3 regions of the Parageobacillus sp. VR-IP genome follow, and region 1 is predicted to be linked to each of the others. Evidence: riboswitches for the same ligand, from Rfam matches in the RefSeq annotation. Region 1 holds a riboswitch; each other region holds the start of a gene.
The links. A riboswitch is a leader RNA that binds a small molecule or an ion and turns the genes downstream of it on or off. The one in region 1 is predicted to bind thiamine pyrophosphate.
Positions count from the first base shown of each region.

Region 2: it holds a riboswitch for thiamine pyrophosphate, as region 1 does, so the genes downstream of both, thiC (phosphomethylpyrimidine synthase ThiC) here and tenA (thiaminase II) in region 1, are expected to answer to the same signal.
Region 3: it holds a riboswitch for thiamine pyrophosphate, as region 1 does, so the genes downstream of both, thiM (hydroxyethylthiazole kinase) here and tenA (thiaminase II) in region 1, are expected to answer to the same signal.

Region 1 is NZ_JABVYQ010000001.1:74,349-82,256, reverse strand. Features, by position in the region: gene tenI (thiazole tautomerase TenI) at 1-334, opposite strand, end outside; gene HT574_RS00545 (energy-coupling factor transporter transmembrane component T family protein) at 351-1,133, opposite strand; gene HT574_RS00540 (ABC transporter ATP-binding protein) at 1,146-2,594, opposite strand; gene HT574_RS00535 (ECF transporter S component) at 2,614-3,204, opposite strand; gene tenA (thiaminase II) at 3,188-3,886, opposite strand; TPP riboswitch at 3,996-4,103, opposite strand; gene HT574_RS00525 (class I SAM-dependent rRNA methyltransferase) at 4,312-5,496, shown strand; gene HT574_RS00520 (MFS transporter) at 5,535-6,722, opposite strand; gene HT574_RS00515 (ABC transporter ATP-binding protein) at 6,984-7,908, opposite strand, start outside.
Region 2 is NZ_JABVYQ010000009.1:836-8,743, reverse strand. Features, by position in the region: gene HT574_RS17190 (SpoIIE family protein phosphatase) at 1-1,236, shown strand, start outside; gene HT574_RS17185 (RDD family protein) at 1,360-1,767, shown strand; gene HT574_RS17180 (amino acid permease) at 2,340-3,761, shown strand; gene HT574_RS17175 (DUF2935 domain-containing protein) at 3,863-4,288, shown strand; gene HT574_RS17170 (methyl-accepting chemotaxis protein) at 4,575-5,828, shown strand; TPP riboswitch at 5,888-6,002, shown strand; gene thiC (phosphomethylpyrimidine synthase ThiC) at 6,154-7,875, shown strand.
Region 3 is NZ_JABVYQ010000001.1:1,036,570-1,044,477, forward strand. Features, by position in the region: gene HT574_RS05375 (long-chain fatty acid--CoA ligase) at 1-889, shown strand, start outside; gene HT574_RS05380 (phosphotriesterase family protein) at 886-1,866, shown strand; gene HT574_RS05385 (DUF6044 family protein) at 2,017-3,684, shown strand; gene HT574_RS05390 (glycosyltransferase family 2 protein) at 3,698-4,732, shown strand; TPP riboswitch at 4,785-4,897, shown strand; gene thiM (hydroxyethylthiazole kinase) at 4,959-5,771, shown strand; gene thiD (bifunctional hydroxymethylpyrimidine kinase/phosphomethylpyrimidine kinase) at 5,787-6,599, shown strand; gene thiE (thiamine phosphate synthase) at 6,602-7,276, shown strand; gene HT574_RS05410 (acyltransferase family protein) at 7,295-7,908, opposite strand, start outside.

The DNA of each region.
Region 1 (7,908 bases):
CTTCCTTCGCCTCGTCAAGCGAATGGACCGAACAGCCGACAGCCAGCGCCGGAAAATGAGGCTTTACTTGGCATACCGATAAGCTGTGGTGCGCCAGCTGCACCCCTTTTACGCCAAACACCGCCGCCACATCGACGCGGTCATTGACAATGATCTTCTGTGGCGGCACCCCGCTTTCGATGAGAGCGGCAACGAACGCGGAAACCTCGCGCGCCGTTTTCCTTTTTTCCCGCACATGAATCGCATCGATATACGGATGGATGCGGGCACAAATAGACGCAAACTGTTCGGCAGACTGTTTTCCCGTCGAAATGAGATGAAGCTGTTTTGTCATTGTCATCCCTTGCTTTCTAGCGCACATCGGTAACCGGAATATACGGGTAATGCACGCCGGTGTAATAAGCCGCCGCCGCTACAAAGGCGAATAGAGCGACAAGCGCGATATCGTATTTGTTAAAGCCGATTTCATAGTAAAACGTCCGCTCTGTGCTGCTGGAAAAACGCTTTGCTTCCATCGCCACCGCGATGCGCTGGGCGCGGCGGATGCTTTGCGACAGGAGCGGAATCGCATAGCGCTTCATTTTTTCCAGCCATCCGTGGCTTGCCGTTCCCCGCACTTTTAACGCATTATGCACGGTCTGAAACTCCTCGAGCATAATCGGAAGCAAGCGCACAGCCGCCAAAAAGCTGTAAGCGTATTTCGGTTTTAACTTTAGCTGCTGCATCAAAGAATAAAACAAACGGACCGGCCTCGTCGTTAAGGAAAACAAAAGCCCAAGGAACGCGAAGGAAAGGGCGCGAAAGCCAATATGCAGCCCGCGCAAAAAGCTTTCCTCCGTCACATGGATCAGCCCCCAGCGAAACCATGTTGTCTCCCCCTCGCCAAACATCATCATCGACGAAGCGGTCGAAACAAAGATAAGAAGAAATGGCAAAAACAATAGCAGCAAAAACTTCCACGGGTAGCCAGTAGAGAACATAAACAGCAAAAGCAGCGCAAGCGAAAAATTGATTAATACATTTGGATTATGAATAAACAATACAGCCAAAAACAGAAACAGAAGCACGATCAGTTTTAAACTTGGATTTGTTTGGTGCAGCCATGTTTCCCGATAGCGAATGTTCCATTTCATCGTCTGTTCCCCCTACACAAACAGAGCGGCTGCTGTTGACCGCTGCCCGGAAATCGATTCATCCTTGACGAGCTGCCCGTCTTCGATCACCCATCTTCTGGTGGCAAAATGCTTCACAATATTTTCGTCATGGGTGGCCATAATGATGGTTGTCCCTTGTCTGCGATACGACTCTAGCAGTTCAAGAAGCGCAAACGTATTTTTCGCATCCTGTCCAAACGTCGGTTCATCAAGAAGAAAAATTTGCTGTCCGCTTACAATCGAAGCGGCGACGCTTAAACGGCGTTTTTGCCCCATGGAAAGCTGATATGGATGCTGATCTTGCTGCTCATAAAGATGAAACTGCCGCAGCAGCCCTTCCACTGTTTCCGTAATCTCGGCCTCTTTTCGTTTTTCCAAGCGAAGCGAATAAGCAAGCTCTTCGCGTACAGAATTGGTGACAAACTGAAATTCCGGATTTTGAAAGACAAAGGCAAGCAAGCGGTGCAGCTGTTTTAGCTGCTTGCTGTCTTTGCCGTATAGCTCATATGTTCCATCGGTACGGATCAGCTTCATGAGCGCATGCAAGAGCGTGCTTTTTCCGGCGCCATTTTTGCCCGTGACAGCAATCCACTCCCCCGCATGTACGGCCGCTTCTTCAATGCGGATTTTCACCTCATTGGACCGATAGCCTTGAAATTGGCGTAGATATATCCTTTTCTCCCCGCCGCTCTCCGTGCTCCGGCGCCGCTTTGCCGTATACTCCTCCCATACGCCCGGATACCAAATACCTTGAGAAGCGATGATGTTTTTATAGTTGGCAAACACCGTTTGTGCCTTGTCATCGGCGATAATTTCCCCGTCATCGTTAAATAAAACGATGCGGTCGACAAAATCGAGCACATGATCGATTTTATGTTCAACAATAATAACCGTTTTTTCTTTAGCGATTCGTTTCACCGTCTGCCAAATCTCTTTTGTTCCTTCCTCATCGATCATCGCTGTCGGCTCATCCAAAAACAGCACATCCGGATCCAATGCCAATACAGACGCCAGCGCCAGCCGCTGCTTCATCCCTCCCGACAGCGTGTGAATATCGGTATGCGGCTCGATAAACAGGCCGACTTTTTCTAACAGCGTTTTGATTCGCTGATGCATCTCGCTCCGCGGCACACCGATGTTTTCAAGGGCAAAAGCAATTTCTTCATCGGCAAACGGCATGCAAAACTGCGTGTCAGGATCTTGAAACACATATCCCCAGTTGGTTGGAAGCTGCAGACGTTCCGCCTTCATCGGCACATCGATTGAATTCGGAATCAATCCTGACAACACTTGCAATAACGTCGATTTGCCGCATCCGGATGGACCGAGCAGCAATACTTTTTCCCCTTCGTAAAACGTGAGCGATAAATCTTTAAACAAGAGCGTATCTTTGCCTGGAAATTTTAAGCGGAGCCGCTCTACAGCAGCGATCGGTTTCATCGTTTCACCGCCACCTTTTTCAACGATCAAGAGCGTCATAATCTTCTTTCGAAGCCGGGCGCAACATTTGCGTTACCCCCGTTTTCTCTAAGGCTTTTACTAGTGAAACGGCGAAAAAGCCGGAAATGACCACCGCGCCGACAAAGCGGGCAATCAAGAATAATGCCAAATTCCAAGGTGCCAGCGCTTCAATGTATCCTTTGTAAAAATCCATCACCAGCGAGCCGATGGTCGCTCCAATCGCGCCAAGCGACACAACTAACACGTCAAATCTCTTATAACGAAATGCCGCAAATACCACTTCCGCCAACAGCCCTTGAATCACTCCATAAATAAGCACTTCAAGCCCCCACTCAGATCCCATGATCAATTCACCGGAAGAAGCGGCAATTTCCGCCAACAGCGCAACGCCTGGCTTGCGAATGAGCAAATACGCTACTGACGCGGCAATAAACCACATGCCGTAAATCAATTGATCAAGATGAAAGCCAAACACTTTCACAAAGTCGTACACTGGTCCCCAAATTTTATAAATGATGCCGAATATCACTGCAATCACAATCGTTGTCAAAATATCAGCGAGTTTCAACCCTTTAGTCGTTGTGGACATACGCTTGAATCTCCTTTCTTGCCGATGGCCATGTTTCTAAATAATAGGCCATTTCCCAAAATTCGTACTCATATTCACTGCTGATGAGAAAATGCTGCTCCATCCGCTTGCGGTCCGCTTCCGTGACCGCTTCAGCGATCGCATCCAACCGGGCGATCTGCTCTTCTACTAAACTGCGGAACCAATCGGAGCTATACGTGCCAATCCATTTTTGATAAATCGGCTCATCTGGCTTGCAATCTTTTAATCTTTCGCCAATTTCATAATAGAGCCAGTAGCATGGCAAAATTGCGGCAATGACATCGCCCAAATGCCCTTCATACGCCGCTCTGTACATATGGGACGTGTAGGCGTATGCCGTCGGCGCCGGAATAAAAGCCGCTTTTTCTTCGTCGGTAATGCCAAGCAGTTCAGCAAATGTTTCATGCAAGGACAATTCCGCCTCGCATGTGCTCTGAGCATGATGCGCCAGCCTTGCGGTTGTCGCTAGATCTGGAGACTTCGCCGCTCCAATCGCTTGCACTCTCGCAAAATGGCGTAAATAATAGGCATCCTGCATCACATAATAGCGAAAACGCCTTAGATCAAGCGTCCCTTCTCCCAGTTCTTTTACAAACGGATGATGAAAGCTTGCCTGCCAGATCGGGTCAGCTTTTTTCCTCACTTTTTTTGCAAATGACATCCTCTTCTCCCCCTCTTTTCATAAAAATAAACGCCACTTCCTTTACAAAGGCGTAAAGAAAGTGGCGTTGCATACGAGCCGTCAAAACTACAACAAAATATCGATCCACGACTGCGCTGCTCCACTTCCCTACGCTGGTATTACCCAGATCAGGTTCTAAGGGTCTCAAAGGCACACTTTGATCTCAGCCTTTCTAAAGGCCCCCCTAGTGGATTGCGTCCGTTATGAAATTTTCTCGTTTGAGTTTATCATATCACTCGGTAAATGGTTGTCAACCCTTTTTTTCTATTCCACATCATTTCCGTATTCGGTATCTCAAAAAATCATCCTGCCAAATGTCGACGGACGCTGCCTTCATTGCGTCTTCGCCTGCAATTCGGTATCATAAAAACGCAAACGACTACTATCATATTGGAGTGGGTAATGTGGCGAAAGTATTTTTAAAGCGAAACCGGAAAAAACGGCTCGAGCAAGGGCACCCATGGATTTTTCAAAGTGAAGTCGATCATATTGAAGGCGATTTTGCACCGGGAGATTTCGTCGATGTATACAACCATCAGCACTACTTTTTAGCCAAAGGCTATATTAACCCAAAATCGCAAATGATTGTCCGCGTATTGACGCAAAATCCCGAAGATGAGTTAAATGAGCAATTTTTCGTTGAGCGAATCCGTCAAGCATGGGCGTACCGCGAACGGATGATTCCCGGCGTCCGCTCATGCCGCGCCATTTACGGGGAAGCCGACTTTTTGCCGGGGCTGATCGTAGATAAATACGAAGACGTGCTTGTCGCGCAAATTCTTTCCCTCGGCATGGAAAAACGGAAAGACTGGATTTTGCGCGGCTTACTGGAAGTGTTTCAGCCGCGGGCGATTTATTTGCGCAATGACGTGTACGTCCGCGAACTCGAAGGATTAGATCAGGAAAAAGGCTTTTGGTACGGCGAAGCAGAAACGGAAGTTCTCATTGAAGAAAACGGCGTCAAATATATCGTCGATATTGAAAACGGGCAAAAGACCGGATTTTTCTTCGACCAGCGGCAAAACCGCGCGGCAATTAAACCGCTCATTGACAGCAGCACAACGGTGCTTGACTGCTTTACCCATACGGGTTCATTTATGCTGAACGCCTGCTTATACGGAGCAAAGCACGTCACCGCGGTCGATATTTCCGAACACGCGATTGAAACAGCGAAACGCAATGCGGCCTTAAACGGCTTTACAAACGTCGAATTTGTCGTCGCCAACGCTTTTGACTATTTGCGCGAAGCGGTTCACGACGGAAAACAATGGGATGTCGTCATCATCGACCCGCCGGCGTTCGCCAAATCCGCGCATGCCGTTCCGAAAGCGCTGCGCGGCTACAAAGACATTAACTTAAACGGCTTAAAGCTTGTCAAAGACGGCGGCTTTTTCGTTACATCGAGCTGCTCGTACCATGTCCGCCCGCATATGTTCGAAGAGATGGTGGCCGAAGCGGCATTTGACGCAAAGAAAATTTTGCGGCGAGTATATTGGAACGGCGCCGGCTACGACCATCCGAAGCTACTTGCCGCCGATGAAGGCGATTATTTAAAATTTGCGATTTATGAAGTGCGTTCGCGCCGATAATCCATCAGAACAAAAAACGCTTAGGTGGTTCAATATCCCTAAGCGTTTGCTTTTTTATGTTTTTGCAAAATATAGAGATAAAAGCTGATAGAGATGAACACAGACAAAGCCGCGGCAAGATAAATGCTGGAGTAGCCGAACCAATGGCTGATTTGCCCGAAGACCATCGCGCCTACTCCGACTCCTAAATCGAAAAAGGCAAAAAAGGTGGCGTTTGCCATTCCTTTACGGTCTCTCGCCGCCCGTTCGACAGACCATGCCTGCAACGCCGGCTGCACTGTTCCGAATCCAAGTCCGTAAAGAATTGCTGCCGTAAATAGCATCATGCTGTTCGGCAGCCATGCCAACAATAACATCGCCAGCAAAATAAGCGCGGCACCCGGAATAAATACGACCTGATGTCCTTTTTTGTCATACAATTGGCCGGCAAACGTTCTTGTTACCATTAAGGCAAGCGCATAAAGCAGAAAATACCATTGGATTCCTGAAATCCCTTTTTCTGCAGTATATAGTGGTAGAAACGAAGCAATTCCGCCAAATGTCACGGTCAGAAAAAAAAGCAGGATCGAAGGCTCTAACGCACTTTTTTCGTAAATGTCCCATTTGCGCTGTGCCTGCTTTCGCGGCGGTTCGACTTTTTTATATGTAATATTCGCAGCGAACAATAAGGAAGCCAATCCTAATGCGGCGCAAATCAAGAAAAGGGGGGTAAACGACAACACGCCGGCAAGCAATAATCCAAGCGACGGTCCAAATGCCAGCGCTAAGTTTCCTGACAGCCCGTAATATCCCATTCCTTCGCCTCTGCGGCTAGCAGGGATGATGTCCGTGGCAATCGTGCCTGAGGCAGTAGTTGAAAACCCCCAGCCGATCCCTTGAATAACCCTCATCATAAACAACAATAAAATGCTCGTAATAAAGCTGTACGATCCTACCGAAAGAACAAAGATCGCAAGCCCTAACAAAAAGACAAAACGCCGCCCCTTTGTTTCTAATGCATGACCGGCAAACGGCCGCATAATTAATGCCGAAAAGGTGAAAATCCCGACCACTAAGCCGATCAGCTGGTCATTGCCGCCAAGATGCTCAACAAACAGCGGAATTGTCGGTAATGTCATTTGAAAGCCAAGAAAAACAAAAAAGTTGGCTAAACAAATAAGGACAAAATCTTTTGTCCATATTCTTTCTTTTGTCACTGCCCATGCTTTGCTCTGTTGTATGTTCACAAAACATCCTCCCTCTAAATGGTATTTTATTTCGTGCCCCTTAATATTTTGTAGTATAACATATAGCTAAAAAAATGGCGTCGAAAAAGCTTAATCACTTCTTTCTGCTACCTTTTATATTTTCTGTTAACCGGCAAACAGCCTTCATGGATAAATAAAACAAAATTGGACCGAAGCCGCCAAAAATTTGTCGTTGAAGCCTATCTCTCTATATTCAAGGGAAAAGAGACTAACCGAAATATGGTCAGTCTCTTTACATCGTTACACTTCCAGCATTTTATGCTGCGCCTTAATCAGCTCGTAATAGGTGCCGTGCTTTCGTATCAGCTCCTCGTGCGTTCCCTGTTCCATGATTTCGCCGTGGTCAAGCACGATGATGTTATCGGCATCGCGGATCGTCGAAAGGCGGTGGGCGATAATAATCGCCGTTCTTCCTTTCAGCAGCTTTTTCAATGCTTGCTGAATAACAAGCTCCGTTTCCGTATCGATGCTTGCCGTTGCTTCATCTAAAATTAAAATTTTCGGGTCGGCAAGCAAGGTTCGCGCAAACGAAAGGAGCTGGCGCTGTCCGACCGATAAAATATTTCCGCGCTCTTCCACTTCCGTTTCATATCCGTTCGGCAGCTTCATAATAAAATCATGCGCCCCTACTGCTTTTGCCGCGGCGATGACATCCTCGTCGCTCGCGCCCGGATTGCCGAAGCGGACATTTTCCATAATCGTTCCAGAGAAAATAAACGTATCCTGCAGCACGATGCTTACCTGCGAGCGCAGGCTGGCCAGCGAAATTTGCCGAATCGGATGGCCGTCAATTTTGATGACGCCGCCGGTCGCATCGTAAAAGCGGCTGATTAAATTGGCAATCGTCGTTTTCCCCGACCCGGTATGTCCGACAAGCGCGACCGTTTCCCCCGGATGAATCGTGAGCGAAATCCCCTTTAACGCTTTCCGTTTGTCATCATAGGAAAACTCGACGTTTTCAAAATCGATGCGTCCGTGGATATGCTCGATGACAATCGGATTTTCCGACTCGCCGACCAGCGGCCGTTCATCCAAAAATTCAAAAATCCGTTCTGATGACGCCATTCCCATTAAAATTTGATTGTACACTTGCCCAAGCCGCGAAATCGGCTCCCAAAACATGCCTAAATAGAAAGAAAAAGAAACAAACTCGCCAATCGTGCAT
Region 2 (7,908 bases), on a different contig from region 1:
GTTGAGCAGGAATACCGCATTGTCCATCAGCAAAACGGGATGGTCCGCTGGGTTCTGGAGCAAGCGTTTCCTGTTTTCGGTGAAGCCGGGAATGTAGCGATGATAAGTGGAATTATTACCGATATTACTAAAATAAAAAAAATGGATGAGCAGTTGCTGATGGCAGAAAAAGTATATGAACATACGCAGCAGGCGCTATTGATTACTGATGCACAGTTAGTGATTCAATTGGTTAATCCCGCTTTTACGAACATAACAGGATATGGAGCGGATATCATCGGTAAGTCGTTTCATGTGTTGTGTGCCGGCTATTATGATGAGCGGTTTTACAGCACTGTGAAGAAAACGACGATCGAAAAAGGAAAATGGGCCGGAAAGATGCGGTGGCGGCGGAAAAACGGGAAAGCCTATGTTCAGCAAACGACCGTTACGGCCATTCACAACCGCGAGGGGAAGATTATTTTTTATCTTTTTTTGCTTGCCGACATGCGGCAAAACAAAAAAGCGGCAGTCACTGTAAAGGCAGATTTAAAGCTGGCGAGGGAAGTGCAAAAACGTGTGCTAAGCAAACCGTTGACGGCCAACCGTATTAATATTTACGGAATGTATATTCCTTCACGGGAATTAGGGGGCGATATGTATGCCTGGTACCGAATCGATGAAGAACGATATGGAATTTTTTTGATGGATGTCATGGGACAAGGAACGGCCGCATCGCTCATTTGTATGTCGGTCCGCTCTTTACTCAACGGAGTGATTCGCAAAGGTATTGATCCGCAAGAAGTATTTGGAGAGTTAAATAAACATATGCGGCAGCTGTATCATGAAAATGGACGAATGATGTATTATTTTACAGCTATTTATGTGCTGGTAAATACGAAGGAAAGATTTATTGAGTACGCTTCGGCAGGGCACCCTCCTGGATTTTTATTCCAGAGAAACGGTTTGGTGGAGGAGCTGGATCAGGGGTGTGCGCCGATTGGGTTACTGCCGCATCTTTACGTAGAAACCGGTAAGCTGCATTACGAGCCGGGAGCAACACTGGTGTTGTATTCGGACGGTGCGATCGAAGGAGCCAGCCGTTCAGTTTGCACAAATATCGAAAGGTTTCGTGAACAATTAAAGCCGCATATTCATTTAGACAGCAAAACCATGATAAAATTTATTCATAACCAGTTTGAAGAAAAAAGGGAGTTTCCGGATGATCTTTCGGTGGTGGTGGCAAAATTATGGTAAATTACTGTTGCCAATGAGAAGGTGATCAAGTATCCTGAAGAAAATCTCACTTCCATGAATCGGATCCATTAGGAGTGAATACATTATTAGTAATGAAGGAAAAGATAGGGGGATGGCATATTAATGGTGAAAAACCCGGCGGGATTTTGGAAGCGGTTAGCGGCTAATTTATTAGATGGCATCATTGTCGGTATTCCTATTTCGTTGATCGGATATTTGATTACGAACAGTTGGGAGGAAAACTGGTTTACTTCATTGGCGAACATTGTTTATGCTTTAGTAGTGCCAGCGGTTTGGTCTGGATATACGGTAGGAAAAAGGCTGTTAGGCATTCGCATCGCCAAAGTCAATGGTGGAAAAGTCGGAATCGGAACGATGTTTTTACGGTCCGTTGTCGGTGGGCTCGTTTATGTCATCACACTTGGCATCGGGGTGATTATTAGCGCAATTATGGTGGCGGCGCGCGAAGACAAACGCTCGATCCATGACTTTATTGCTGGAACGTATGTGACAACGGAGAAGCCGGCATAATTGGATATTGTAATGAACATAAAAAAGGGTGTCTAAGACAATAGACACTCATTTTTTATTACACAGGATATAATTGTAAAAAAATGACTGGTTATTTTTCATAACAGCGGAGAAAAAATTGACAGATCTGATCGATCGATTCTTGGTTAGTTAGCTTACAGAGGATGTCAAACAGCAAATCTTATCCCAGATTGAAGGGTGGTTATATTTATCGAGAGATGAGCGATATCGTCCTTTTTCCGAGAGCGCTGGGGAAAATTCCACCAATTGCTTGCGCAAATAATTAAGGAAGGTCAATGAGCATGATCGAATCAGACATAGGCAACAAGTTTTTCAAATAAGTTGCTTATGTCTATTTTTATGTTTTGAAAATTATATACATAAGTTAATAAATATTGTAAATATACTTTTATGAGCGATAGAATAAATATTTAGTTTATATTTTTAATATTCTAACAAAAAAGTTTTTGCATTTCTTCTTTTTTTGATGTTAATATTAAAATAAATATAAATATTCTTTCTAATTTTTGTGAAGCGCTTACAAATAGATGGACGACAAGGGGAGATTGGCTATGCAGCAACCACAAGAATTACGGAGAGAATTAAAAAGCAGGCATTTATTTATGATTGCGCTTGGGGGAGTGATTGGTACAGGGTTATTTTTAGGTTCGGGTTACACGATACATGAAGCAGGACCAGGAGGAGCAATTGTCGCCTATTTATTCGGCGGGCTTGTTATGTATTTAACGATGCTATGTCTCGGGGAATTAGCCGTGGCATTGCCGGACGCGGGGTCTTATCAAACGTACGCGACAAAGTTTATTTCGCCAGCAACAGGATATTGCATCGGTTGGCTGTCTTGGCTAAACTGGTCGGTTACGGTAGGGATTGAGTTGCTCACGGTAAGTATTTTGATGAAACGTTGGTTTCCAGACGTTCCATCTTGGGTTTGGTGCGTTATTTTTGCGGTGCTGTTGTTTTTGATTAACGCCTTATCGACACGCAGTTTTGCGGAAGTTGAATTTTGGTTTTCAAGTATTAAAGTAGTAACAGTGATATTGTTTATTATTTTGGGATTAGCTGCGATGTTTGGCATTATTAGCATGAAAAACGGCCAACCAGCGCCAATGCTTTCCAATTTTACGGACCATGGTGGGCTATTTCCAAAGGGGCTTGGTGCTATTCTTGTGACAATGATCGTTGTTAATTTTTCGTTCCAAGGAACGGAATTGGTTGGTGTTGCGGCGGGAGAAAGCAAAGAGCCGGAAAAAACGGTGCCAAAAGCGATTCGCAACACGGTATGGCGCATTTTGCTTTTCTTTGTTCTAGCTATTTTTGTGCTTGCCGGGCTGTTCCCGTGGGAAAAGGCAGGTTTAGTTGAAAGCCCGTTCGTTGTTGTGTTTGATAGTATCGGAATCCCGTATGCGGCGGACATTATCAATTTTGTTATTATTACGGCAGTGTTATCGGTTGCCAATTCTGGCCTATATGCCACATCGCGTGTATTATGGTCGATGTCACGCCAAGGGATGGTTAGCCCGTTTTTTAGCAAACTATCGAAAAACGGTGTTCCGATTAACGCGCTTATCGCAAGTATGGTAATTGGATGTCTTTCCTTATTATGCAGCATTTACGCGGAAGATACGGTGTATGTTTGGTTAACGTCGATTGCAGGATTTGGCGCTGTGGCGGTGTGGGCGTCGATCGCTTTATCCAATTATTTAGGAAGAAAAGCATTTCTTCGCCAAGGTGGAGACGTTCGTGAACTAAAGTATAAAACACCGCTTTATCCATTTGTTCCGCTTCTTGCTTTTGCATCCAATCTAGTCATTATTATCAGTCTTGCGTTTATTCCAAACCAGCGCATGGCTCTATATTGCGGCATCCCATTTATCGTTGCTTGCTATGTTTATTATCATCTTGTGGCAAAAAGACGAATGAAGGAAATACATAGGGATCAAACAATAAACGCTAGAGAAGGCGTAAGAGCATGACACAAAGGTAAACGAAGTATACTAGCGGAGGATAAGCATATCTTTCCTCTTTTTCCCATACACATAAAACGAAAAAGATGAAAATGGGGGAGGGGGAAGATATGCAATTTTATTATGGTCAGCAAATGCCGCTGCGTATTTTAGACGAAGCGGAATTTTGGAAGCATCAAGAGGAGGAGCATACGGTTGTTATTCGCGAGCTTGTTAGCGGCTTAGAGCCATCTTATGTCGAGGCGCTGAAAAAATGGGAAGAAGCGCTTTCTGCGACACATCAACAAGTAGTAAGGTACATTGAGTCGGTCATTCGCACGGGATATTACGTTCCTTATCAGCTTTACCAACAAGTGCTGCAGTTAGTATCTCATTGTTTGCGGCAAAGCCTTGATTTTATTAAGCTATGTCAACAAATAAAAACAGAAAGCAAAGTTGTAAGCAAAAATCCAACGGCAAAAGTGGTGCTGAACCATATTATTCGTGAGTCAGAATATTTTATTGGCATTGCGCAATTGTTATTATACGGAAAATAAGGAATGCCTATTCGCTTCGGATAGGCATTTTGCGTGTTTGGAAACGAGTAGAGAAAATAAGTGCTCAAGGCGAGAGCAGCAATGAAAAAATAATTCCCGGACATAAAGGTTAATATTTTATGGCTTGTGATTATTATACTAAAAAACAAAAAAAGAAGTGAATATGCCTTTTATATGAGTTTTATTATTGGGAAATTCTTCATAAAATTTATTTCAATAGAATAAAAGGAAATGATATAATTAATAGGAAATTTGTTTATATACAGAAAAAAAAGGGGGGAGAGGGTTGTCGTTACATAGTTATATTTTACGCACGATGTTCATTGTCATTCCTGGTACCGCTTTAATAATCATTGGTGTATGTTTAGGAAATGGCCTCCATGGCGCGGCGTTTTGGCGGACATTTTCGATTACGGTATTACTTGGAGCCATTGTTGGGGTCATTTCCGCTATGTTGAATTATCGGCGATTTATCGCCCCCATTGCTATTATCAATTATCATTTAGACAAAATGACAAATGGAGATTTGTCCACACGTGTTCCTATGAATGAAGTAAGACAATTAAAGCCGATTGCGCTCTCGCTTAATAACATGGCCAAAGCGTGGCAGGAAGTCATCACCATCATTCAGCGCCATTCCGACGAGATGGCGCAATTTTCCGGACAGTTAACAGCCATCGTAGATCAGACGACGAAAGCAACGGAGCAAATTGCGTCAACAATGGAAACTATTTCCTTAAATTCAGAACAGCAGGTGAAGACGGTGCAAGAAACGTCGTTAGCGATGAACGATATCTCCGATACGCTTATGCAAGTGGCGGCGAATACGAAGCACGTATCAACGAACGTAAATGAAACATCGGCAAAAGCGCAATCCGGAAAACAGTCGATTTCGCAAATGCAAGAGCAAATGCAGTTTATTTATGAGCATGTCCAATCGCTTGGACAAGTTATCAAAGGTCTTGGAGAGCGTTCGAATGAAATCGGTCAAATTACGCAAGTGATTACAGGCATCGCTTCGCAAACGAATTTACTTGCTTTAAATGCGGCGATTGAGGCGGCAAGAGCCGGGGAGCAAGGAAAAGGGTTCGCCGTTGTGGCGGATGAAGTCCGCAAATTGGCGGAACAGTCTGCTCAGTCCGCACAGCAAATTTCGCAGCTGATCGGCTATATCCAAGAAGAAACAGAAAAAGCGATCGAATCGATGGGAACAGTAGTTAGCGAAGTATCACAAGGGCTCGATGTTGCGCAAACGGCTGGACAATCGTTTGAACAAATCCGCCAATCCATCAGCGAAGTCAATGCCCAAATCGAACAAGTATCCACAGCGATCGAGCAAATGACGGAAAACGCGCAACGGGTAGCCACATCCATTGAGGACATGACAGAGATTGTGGAACAATCTTCTTACGGAGCAGCGAATATTTCGGCGGCGACACAAGAACAAATGGCATCTATGGAAGAAATTGCTGCCTCCGCCTCATCGTTAAGCAAAATGGCGGAAGATATGCAAACGATGTTAAAGCGGTTTACGGTATAAAACTATTTACATTACTTGATAAACGTGTTAATATTAAGAAAAATTAAATGGCTTTGTCGCTTATCTACTAGGGGAGTCCAATAGCTTGGACTGAGAAAAGAACGCGCTTAAGTTCTTTGACCCTTTGAACCTGATCTGGGTTATGCCAGCGTAGGGAAGTAGATAGCGGAAGTGTATGTGTTTGTTGCGTACGTTTCGCTATTTGCATTCCATCGGGTTCTCTTAGAGAACCCGATTTTTATTTCCGTATAGGTCTCCTACCTCGCCCTGCGTTTTGGTGTAACTTCAGGTCCTCACCACTATTTTGAAGGAGGAGAAAAGTTACATGCAAAACATTCCGTCTTTTATGCAGTTTCCCGCTAGTAAAAAGGTGTATGTCGAAGGTTCACGTCCAGATATTCGTGTTCCAATGAGGGAAATTACGTTAAGTCCGACGAAGACAGAAACAGGAATCATCGAAAATGAACCCATTCGTGTTTATGACACAACTGGTCCTTACACCGATCCTGATTTTCAGCCGGACATTCAAAAAGGATTGCCGCCGCTAAGAAAACGCTGGATTTTAGAAAGGGGGGACGTTGAAGAATACGAGGGTCGTCCAGTAAAACCGGAAGATAACGGATTCCGTAATGGGAAACAATCAGAGATTATTCTGCCTTTCGAGAGAAAACCGCTGCGCGCAAAAAAAGGAAAAACCGTTACGCAAATGCATTACGCAAAACGAGGGATTATTACGCCGGAGATGGAATTTGTTGCGATTCGCGAAAATATAGATCCGGAAATCGTGCGCCAAGAAGTTGCCGCAGGCAGAGCGATCATTCCTTCGAATATTAACCATCCGGAAAGTGAGCCGATGATTATCGGGAGTCGTTTTCATGTAAAAATTAACGCGAATATCGGCAACTCCGCAGTAACATCATCCATTGAAGAAGAAGTAGAAAAAATGCTTTGGGCGGTGCGCTGGGGAGCAGACACGATTATGGACTTATCGACGGGAAAACATATTCATGCGACGCGAGAATATATTATTCGCAACTCCCCAGTGCCTGTTGGGACGGTTCCGATTTATCAAGCGCTCGAAAAAGTGAATGGCGTCGTCGAAGACTTAACGTGGGAAATTTACCGTGATACGTTGATCGAGCAGGCGGAACAAGGGGTAGACTATTTTACGATTCACGCGGGGGTGCTGCTTCGTTACATACCGATGACGGTCAACCGGACAACCGGCATTGTTTCACGCGGCGGCTCGATTATGGCGCAATGGTGTTTAGCCCATCATGAAGAAAACTTCTTATACACGCATTTTGAAGAAATATGCGAGATTTTAAAAACGTATGATATCGCTGTATCGCTTGGGGACGGGCTGCGGCCAGGCTCGATTGCCGATGCCAATGACGAAGCGCAGTTTGCCGAATTAGAAACGCTTGGAGAATTGACGGAAATCGCGTGGAAGCATGATGTGCAAGTGATGATTGAAGGTCCGGGGCATGTGCCGATGCATAAAATTAAGGAAAACGTTGACAAGCAAGTGGAAATTTGCAAAGGAGCGCCGTTTTATACGCTAGGCCCACTCACGACCGACATCGCTCCGGGATATGACCATATTACATCGGCGATTGGCGCGGCGATCATCGGCGCGTATGGAACGGCCATGCTTTGTTATGTCACGCCGAAAGAACATTTAGGCCTGCCAAATAAAGAAGATGTGCGCGAAGGAGTCATCGCTTATAAAATCGCTGCCCATGCCGCTGATTTGGCAAAAGGACATCCAGGCGCGCAGCAGCGGGATGATGCGCTATCCAAGGCGCGTTTTGAGTTTCGCTGGAATGACCAGTTCAACCTTTCGCTTGATCCAGATCGCGCTCGAGAATATCATGATGAAACATTGCCGGCGGAAGGAGCGAAAATCGCCCACTTTTGTTCCATGTGCGGACCGAAATTTTGCTCGATGAAAATTTCGCATGATTTGCAACGAGCGGTAAAAGAAGAAGGGATGAAACAAAAAGCGAAGGAGTTTGTCGAACATGGTTCCTCCCTTTACCAATAAGGGATAGGTGTTGCAAAAGAACATTTCCGAGTT
Region 3 (7,908 bases), 960 kb from region 1:
TGCGGGATCGGCCATGGTGGTGATGACGCGCTGGAATCGCGACAGCGCCGCGCGCTTAATCGAATTGTACGGATGCAGCCACTGGGTCAATATCAGCACGATGCTGATTGATTTTCTATCCAATCCTTCCTTATCAAAATATGACATTTCTTCTTTGACGAGCATCTCTGGTGGGGGCGCGCCGCTTCCGGAAGCTGTTGGCGAAAAATTATTTCAGGTGACAGGGGTGCGATATTTCGAAGGATATGGGCTTTCGGAAACGATTTCCCATACGCACTTCAACCCGCCGGACCGCCCAAAGCTGCAATGCTTAGGGGTGCCGTCCTTTGATGTCGATGCGCGCATCATTGACCCGGCGACCGGAAAAGAGCTTGGCGTCGGGGAAGTCGGGGAAATCGTCGTGCACGGTCCGCAAGTGTTTAAAGGCTATTACCGCCGCGAAAAAGAAACGGAAGAAGCGTTTATTGAACTTGACGGAAAGCGGTTTTTCCGCACTGGCGATATCGGCCGCATGGATGAGGAAGGATATTTCTTCATTGTCGACCGTGTCAAACGGATGATCAACGCGTCCGGATATAAAGTATGGCCGACGGAGGTTGAATCGCTTCTGTATAAACATCCGGCCGTCCAGCAAGCGTGCGTTGTCGGCGTCCCTGATCCGCGTCGCGGCGAGACGGTGAAGGCGTTTATTGTGCTTCAGGACGAATACGTCGGCAAAATAACAGAGGAGGAAATTATTAAATGGGCAAAAACGCAAATGGCCGCCTATAAATATCCGCGCCTTGTCGAGTTTCGTTCGTCTTTGCCGATGACATCAAGCGGAAAATTACTGTGGCGGAAATTGCAAGAGGAGGAGTATCAAAAATTAGAAAAAGGGGCGAAAGCATGAAAAAAGGAATGGTGGAGACCGTTTGCGGCCCTGTGCCGGCGAGCGAGCTTGGCAAAACGCTGATCCATGAGCATTTTGTCTTTGGGTATCCCGGGTTTCAAGGTGATGTGACGCTCGGACCGCTCCGCTTTGAGGAAGCGCTCGAGACGGGAATTGCCGTCGCGCAAAAAATGATGGCCCATGGCATCCAAACCGTTGTCGATCCGACGCCGAATGACTGCGGCCGCAATCCGGAGCTGCTCCGCCGCATTTCCGAAGCGACCGGGCTGAACATTATCTGTGCAACTGGATATTATTACGAAGGCGAAGGGGCAACGCCGTATTTTAAGTTTCGCCGGCTGCTCGGTACGGCGGAAGAAGAAATATATGACATGTTTATGGCGGAAATTACAAACGGCATTGCCGGCACCGGCATTAAACCAGGCGTCATCAAACTGGCATCAAGCAAAAACCGGATCACCGAATATGAAAAAATGTTTTTCCGCGCCGCGGCCCGCGTGCAAAAAGAAACAGGAATCGTGATTATCACCCATACGCAGGAAGGAACGATGGGGCCGGAACAGGCCGCATACTTGCTCGAGCACGGTGCCGTTCCGCAAAAGATTGTCATCGGCCATATGTGCGGAAACACCGATCCGGAATACCATAAAAAGACGCTGCAATACGGAGTGTACATCGCTTTTGACCGCTTTGGCCTTCAAGGTATGGTCGGTGCCCCGACGGATGAAGAACGGATCCGCACGTTGCTCGTGCTGCTTCGCGAAGGCTTTGCTGATAAGATTATGCTCGCTCATGATACCGTCAATATTTGGCTCGGCCGTCCGCTGCAGCTGCCAGAGCCATTTGCGACGATGACGAAAAACTGGCATGTCGAACATGTATTTGAACATATTATTCCAATTTTAACGAAAGAAGGAGTGACAGAGGAACAGCTAGAGCAAATGTTTTTGAAAAATCCTGCCGCTTTGTTTGCGTAAGCGCCGATGAAAAGGGAAAAGGCCGTTTCCAGAAAGCAACGATCCGTTGCTTTTTGGGATGGTCTTTTTTTGTTGCACAAAAGAGATGAATATTTTTCCACTTTTGTTAGAAAATAAAGGAAGATACTGATAGACAAAGGAGGGGAAGAGGTGCCGACAATAGAAAAGCGACTCCTATTCTTCTCATTCCTTGCGATTGCTTTGTTTGTATCGCCGTATTTTCTGCTCGGCGAGGATGCGCATATGCGAGTCCACGATAATTTAGATTCGAACATTGCATGGTACAAAGTTGTCACTAGAAGCGGGGAACTGTTTGGCTCGGTCCATGCGGTCATCCCGCAAATCATTAACGGTCTGCCGCGCAACGCGTTCGGTACAGAGTTTAGCGGGATCGTTTGGCTTCATGCGCTGTTTCCCTCGATTTACGCCTATGGCTTAAGCCAGGCGATTACCCGCGTCTTTGCGTTTATCGGCATGTATTTGTTACTGAGAAAGCATGTGATGCCTGGAGAAAAGTGGGGATGGGTCCGCGTTGGAGCATCGCTTGCGTTTGCGCTGACGCCGTTTTGGCCGTCGGGGATGCTGAGTACACTTGGCATGCCGCTCGCGCTATGGGCGTTTCTCAATATCCGCAACGGCGAGCGCTCATGGATAAATTATGCCGTGCTTACGTTATTGCCGTTTTATTCGAGCTTTGTGCTTGGCTTTTTCTTTTTCTTAAGCGCGCTAGGCATATGGTGGCTTGTCGATGTCCTCCGCGGAAGAGGTTGGAACTGGCGCTTTTTCTTGGCAATCGTCTATATGACGCTGCTTTATTTGGCGATTGATTACCGTCTCGTTCATTCGCTGTTATTTTCCGATGAACCGACGAGCCGTGATGAATACTTCCATGCCCGTTTGCCGCTTTGGCGGGTGATCCGCTTAATTTTCAAAAACTATATTCTCGGCCACACGCATGTGATGACGGTGCATGGTCTTGTCATTCTGCCGGTGACGCTAGTTGCGTTATATATCGTCTGGAAGAAAAAAATATGGCGGCGGGAAAAATTATTTATCTTTTTGCACGTGCTCAATTTCGCGCTGTCCACCTGGTATGCGTTTTGGTTTTACAAAGGCTGGGCTCCGCTGACAGAACGCTTCGACTTGTTGGATAAATTTAATTTCGCCCGCTATCACTTTTTGCGGCCGATGGTTATTTACGTGTTGTTTGCTGTCTCATTAAAAATTTTGTGGCAGCAAGGACAAGCGTGGAAAAGGCTATGTTTTGCCGCCATCGCCGCTCAGTTGGTGGTGCTCACTGCATTTAATGAAGAAATTGCCCATCGCCATAAGCCGTCGTTTCGTGAGTTTTATGCGGAAAAGCAGTTTCAAGAAATAAAAGAGTATATTGGCCGTCCTGTTCATACATACCGCGTCGCCAGCATTGGCATTCATCCGGCGATTGCGCAATATAACGGGTTTTATACGCTCGATACGTATAACAATTTTTATCCGCTTTCCTATAAGCATCAGTTCCGCCAAATCATCGCCAACGAACTCGCGAAAAACAAAAAGTTGCGCGAGTACTTCGATGAGTGGGGCGGACGCTGCTATATTTTTGTCGATGAACTGGGAAAACATTATATGTTTAAAAAGAATTCGAAACGAACGATTAAACATTTAGATCTCAACACCGATGTGTTCTATCAAATGGGCGGCCGCTACATTTTTTCGGCACTGCCGATTAAAAACGCCAAACAAAATAAGTTGGCGCTCGAAAAAGTGTTTCATTCGAAAGAGTCGGCATGGAAGATTTATTTGTACAAAGCGATGCCATAAGGAGGGAAATCCAATGGGTGAGCCGATGCTTACGATTGTCGTGCCTTGTTATAATGAAGAGGAAGTGTTGCCGGAAACGATCCGCCAGCTCCGCGCGCTGCGGGAGGCGCTCATTGCGGAAAAGCTGATTTCGGCTGACAGCACGCTCCTTTTCGTTGATGATGGGAGCCGTGATGCGACATGGGACATCATTTACAAAGCAAGTTTGCGCTATCCGGAAGTAAAGGGGCTGAAACTGGCGCGCAATGCCGGCCATCAAAATGCATTGCTGGCGGGAATGTTTGCCGCAAAAACGCGTTCGGACTGCATCGTTTCGATTGATGCCGACTTGCAGGATGATATTGCGGTCATTCGCGATTTTGTCCAAAAATTTCAAGAAGGCTATGAAATTGTGTATGGGGTGCGCAAGCGACGCGATACCGATACGTTTTTTAAACGACATACGGCGCAAGGTTTTTACAAATTAATGAAAGCGATGGGGGTCGACCTCGTTTATAATCATGCTGATTATCGTTTAATGAGCCGGCGTGCGGTCGAGGCGCTCGAGCGGTTTGAAGAGGTGAACATGTTTTTGCGCGGCATTGTTCCTTTGCTTGGCTTCCGTTCAACAACGGTGTACTATGACCGCAAGGAACGGGTTGCCGGAACGACAAAGTATCCGCTGAAGAAAATGATCGCGTTTGCCCTCGACGGAATCACATCGTTCAGCATTACGCCAATCCGCATGATTTCTCTTATCGGCTTTGTTTCTTTTTTCGTCAGCTTACTATTCGGCGTCTATTTTCTTATTTTAAAATTTACCGGCCACACGCAAACAGGATGGACGTCGCTGATCACCTCGATTTGGCTGCTTGGCGGCCTGCAGCTCATCGCCTTTGGATTGATTGGCGAATATATTGGGAAAATTTACAAAGAAACAAAACGGCGGCCCCGCTATATCGTCGATTTAGACTTATTTAATCTGCCAATACCGCATCGTTGGCACCAGTCTTCTTCCCTGCCTGAAGGGGCAGGAGTGCAGGAAATTCCGCCTCATCGCCCATCCTAACATTTTTGCTTGCAATATCAAAAAAGAAAGAGTAGACTGTTTGATGAACAACGATATAGCATGCGGGAGCTTGCGGAAGCAGGCTGAGAGTACGGCTATATTCCGCCGTTGACCGTTTGAACCTGTTTGGGTAATGCCAGCGCAGGAAAAGTGAGGATGGAGCCGCTTATACACTTTGCTTGCGCGCAAAGTGTTTTTTATTTTCACAAAACAAGGAGAGATGGGAATGGTGAATAATCAGGAAGCGGCAAGCGTGCTGCAAAAGGTGAGACAAGCTAATCCACTTGTACATAACATCACCAATGTTGTCGTCACGAATTTTGCCGCCAACGGCTTGCTGGCGCTTGGCGCCTCACCGGTGATGGCATACGCCAAAGAGGAAGTGGCCGATATGGCCAAAATAGCCGGGGCGCTTGTCTTAAATATCGGAACACTGCATCCAGAAGAAGTGGAAGCGATGTTGATTGCCGGAAAAGCGGCGAATGAAGCCGGCGTTCCGGTTGTTTTCGATCCGGTCGGCGCTGGGGCGACGCCATACCGCACGGAGACGGCGCGCAACATTGCCGCTGCGGTCAAACTGTCCGTTATTCGCGGCAATGCCGCGGAAATCGCCAATGTCATTGGGGAAACGTGGAAGATTAAAGGGGTCGACGCCGGAGAAGGAAGCGGCGATGTCGTCGCTTTGGCGGAAAAAGCGGCGGCGCTGCTGCAAACGGTTGTTGCGATCACAGGAAAAGACGATGTTGTCACAGACGGCAAGACAACGTACGTTATCCATAACGGACATCCGCTGCTCACGAAAGTAACAGGAACGGGCTGTTTATTGACCTCTGTGATCGGCGCTTTTGCCGCGGTGGAACAAGATGTGCTGAAAGCAGCGGCGGCCGCGCTTGTCAGCTATGGTGTCGCCGCCGAAATCGCGGCGGGCGAAGCGGGAGAACAGGGGCTTGGAAGCTTCCAAATCGCCTTTTTAAACGCGCTTTCCCGCATCGGAGCGGAGGAGATTGGCCGATACGGCCGCATCGAACAAAAAGGGTAAAGAAGGGAGAAAATCATGGTATATAAAGCATTGACAATTGCTGGTTCTGACAGCGGCGGCGGCGCCGGGATTCAGGCCGATTTAAAAACATTTCAAGAATTAGGCGTATTTGGCATGTCCGCCCTCACTGCGGTAACGGCGCAAAATACGCTTGGCGTGCAGGGAGTATACCCGCTGTCGCCGGAAGCGGTCGCAAAGCAAATCGAATCGGTCGCGACGGATTTAGGAGCAGACGCGGTGAAAACAGGAATGCTTTTTAGCGCTGAAATTATTGAAGTGGTCGCTGCGAAAGTGAAACAGTTTGACTGGGATCGCCTCGTTGTCGACCCGGTTATGATCGCCAAAGGCGGCGCACCACTGCTGCAAGAAGAGGCGGTAAATGCGCTGAAAACCTATTTGTTGCCGCTTGCGATGGTCGTCACGCCAAATATTCCGGAAGCAGAAGCATTAACCGGTCTTATGATCCGCACGATGGATGACCGTAGGGAAGCGGCACGCCGCCTTTATGAAATGGGAGCCCGATATGTGGTGATCAAAGGCGGCCACGACGATGATGGAGAGGAAACGGTCGATTTGTTATACAATGGCCGCGAGTTTTCCTATTTTACGGGTAAACGGATTGAGACGAAGCATACGCATGGAACAGGCTGCACGTTTGCCGCGGCGATCACGGCCGAGCTTGCCAAAGGAAAAACGGTGCAGGAAGCGGTGCAGACGGCGAAATCGTTCATTCAAGCCGCTATTAGCCATACGTTAGGCATCGGCCATGGTCACGGTCCGACGAACCATTGGGCGTACCGGGAAAAAAACGGTGCGGTAGGTGAGTAAAGGTGGCGCGAATAGCAAGTGAGGCAATGAAGGAACAATTGGAAGTATATTTTATCATGGGAAGCGTAAACTGTGCCAAACCGCCGGCAGAAATATTAGCGGAAGCGATTGCAGGCGGCATTACGCTTTTTCAATTCCGAGAAAAAGGAAGCGGTGCGCTAGTTGGCGAACAAAAGTATGAGCTCGCCAAGCAATTGCAGCACATTTGCCAAGAGCATGGCATTCCGTTTATCGTCAATGACGATGTCGAACTAGCCCTCGCTCTCGACGCAGATGGAGTGCATATCGGGCAGGAGGATGGAGACGCGCGCATCGTCCGTGAAAAAATTGGTGATAAAATTCTTGGCGTTTCCGCGCATAATTTGCAAGAAGCGCTAGCGGCAGTCGCCGCTGGCGCCGATTATATCGGCGTCGGTCCCATCTATCCGACGAAATCGAAGGAAGATGCGAAAAAAGCGCAAGGACCGGGGATCATCCGTTTGCTGCGCCGCCATGGCATCGCCATTCCGCTGGTTGCTATTGGGGGCATTACGGCGGACAATGTCGGCGAGGTCATTGCGGCAGGGGCGGACGGTGTTTCTGTGATCAGCGCCATCGCTTCTGCCCCATCTCCGGAGGTGGCTGCCAGACAGCTGGCCCAAGCAGTGCATTTAAGCAAAAAGGGTGCCCAAAAGTAAGGGCACTTTTTTTGCTGCCTAAGAAACGGCTTGTTTTCTTTTTGGCAAACGCAGCTCTAAAAGCGGTTGTGTGATTTGTACGATCGGTTTGCTTCCAAGAAGGAACACGACGAGAAACGACAATCCTAACAGCAGCGGATAGCCGTGAACGCTCATGATAAAATTCGGAAACTTTGTCTCGTGCAAATATTTTAAAATAAACCCGTGCAATATATAAATATAAAACGTTCTTTGCCCGAACACGGAAAACGAATAACGCTGGTTTGGGATCAGAGCGAGAAAACTGATCATCATTAGTGTGCTTGCTCCATAAATCATGAGACGTCCGGCAACACCAACCTTTTCGGGAACGCCAAGTGTATCATATGATTTAGAGCCGTACAGCCATTCCTGTGGCAAATCCGGAAAACCAAAATGAATCAGAACGAACATGGTGATGAGTGCAACAATGGAAAATAAGCGAATGCGCCATGTAAATAAGCGCTCAATCTCGCTTTTTTCCAGAAAAAATCCTAGCAAAAAGAACGGGAAAAACGTAAATGTACGCGATAGGCTCAGCCATTTTTCCGCATCAAGCATTCCGGCTCCGACCCCTAAAAGAAGGGCAAGTGACAGCGATATCGATTTTGGCA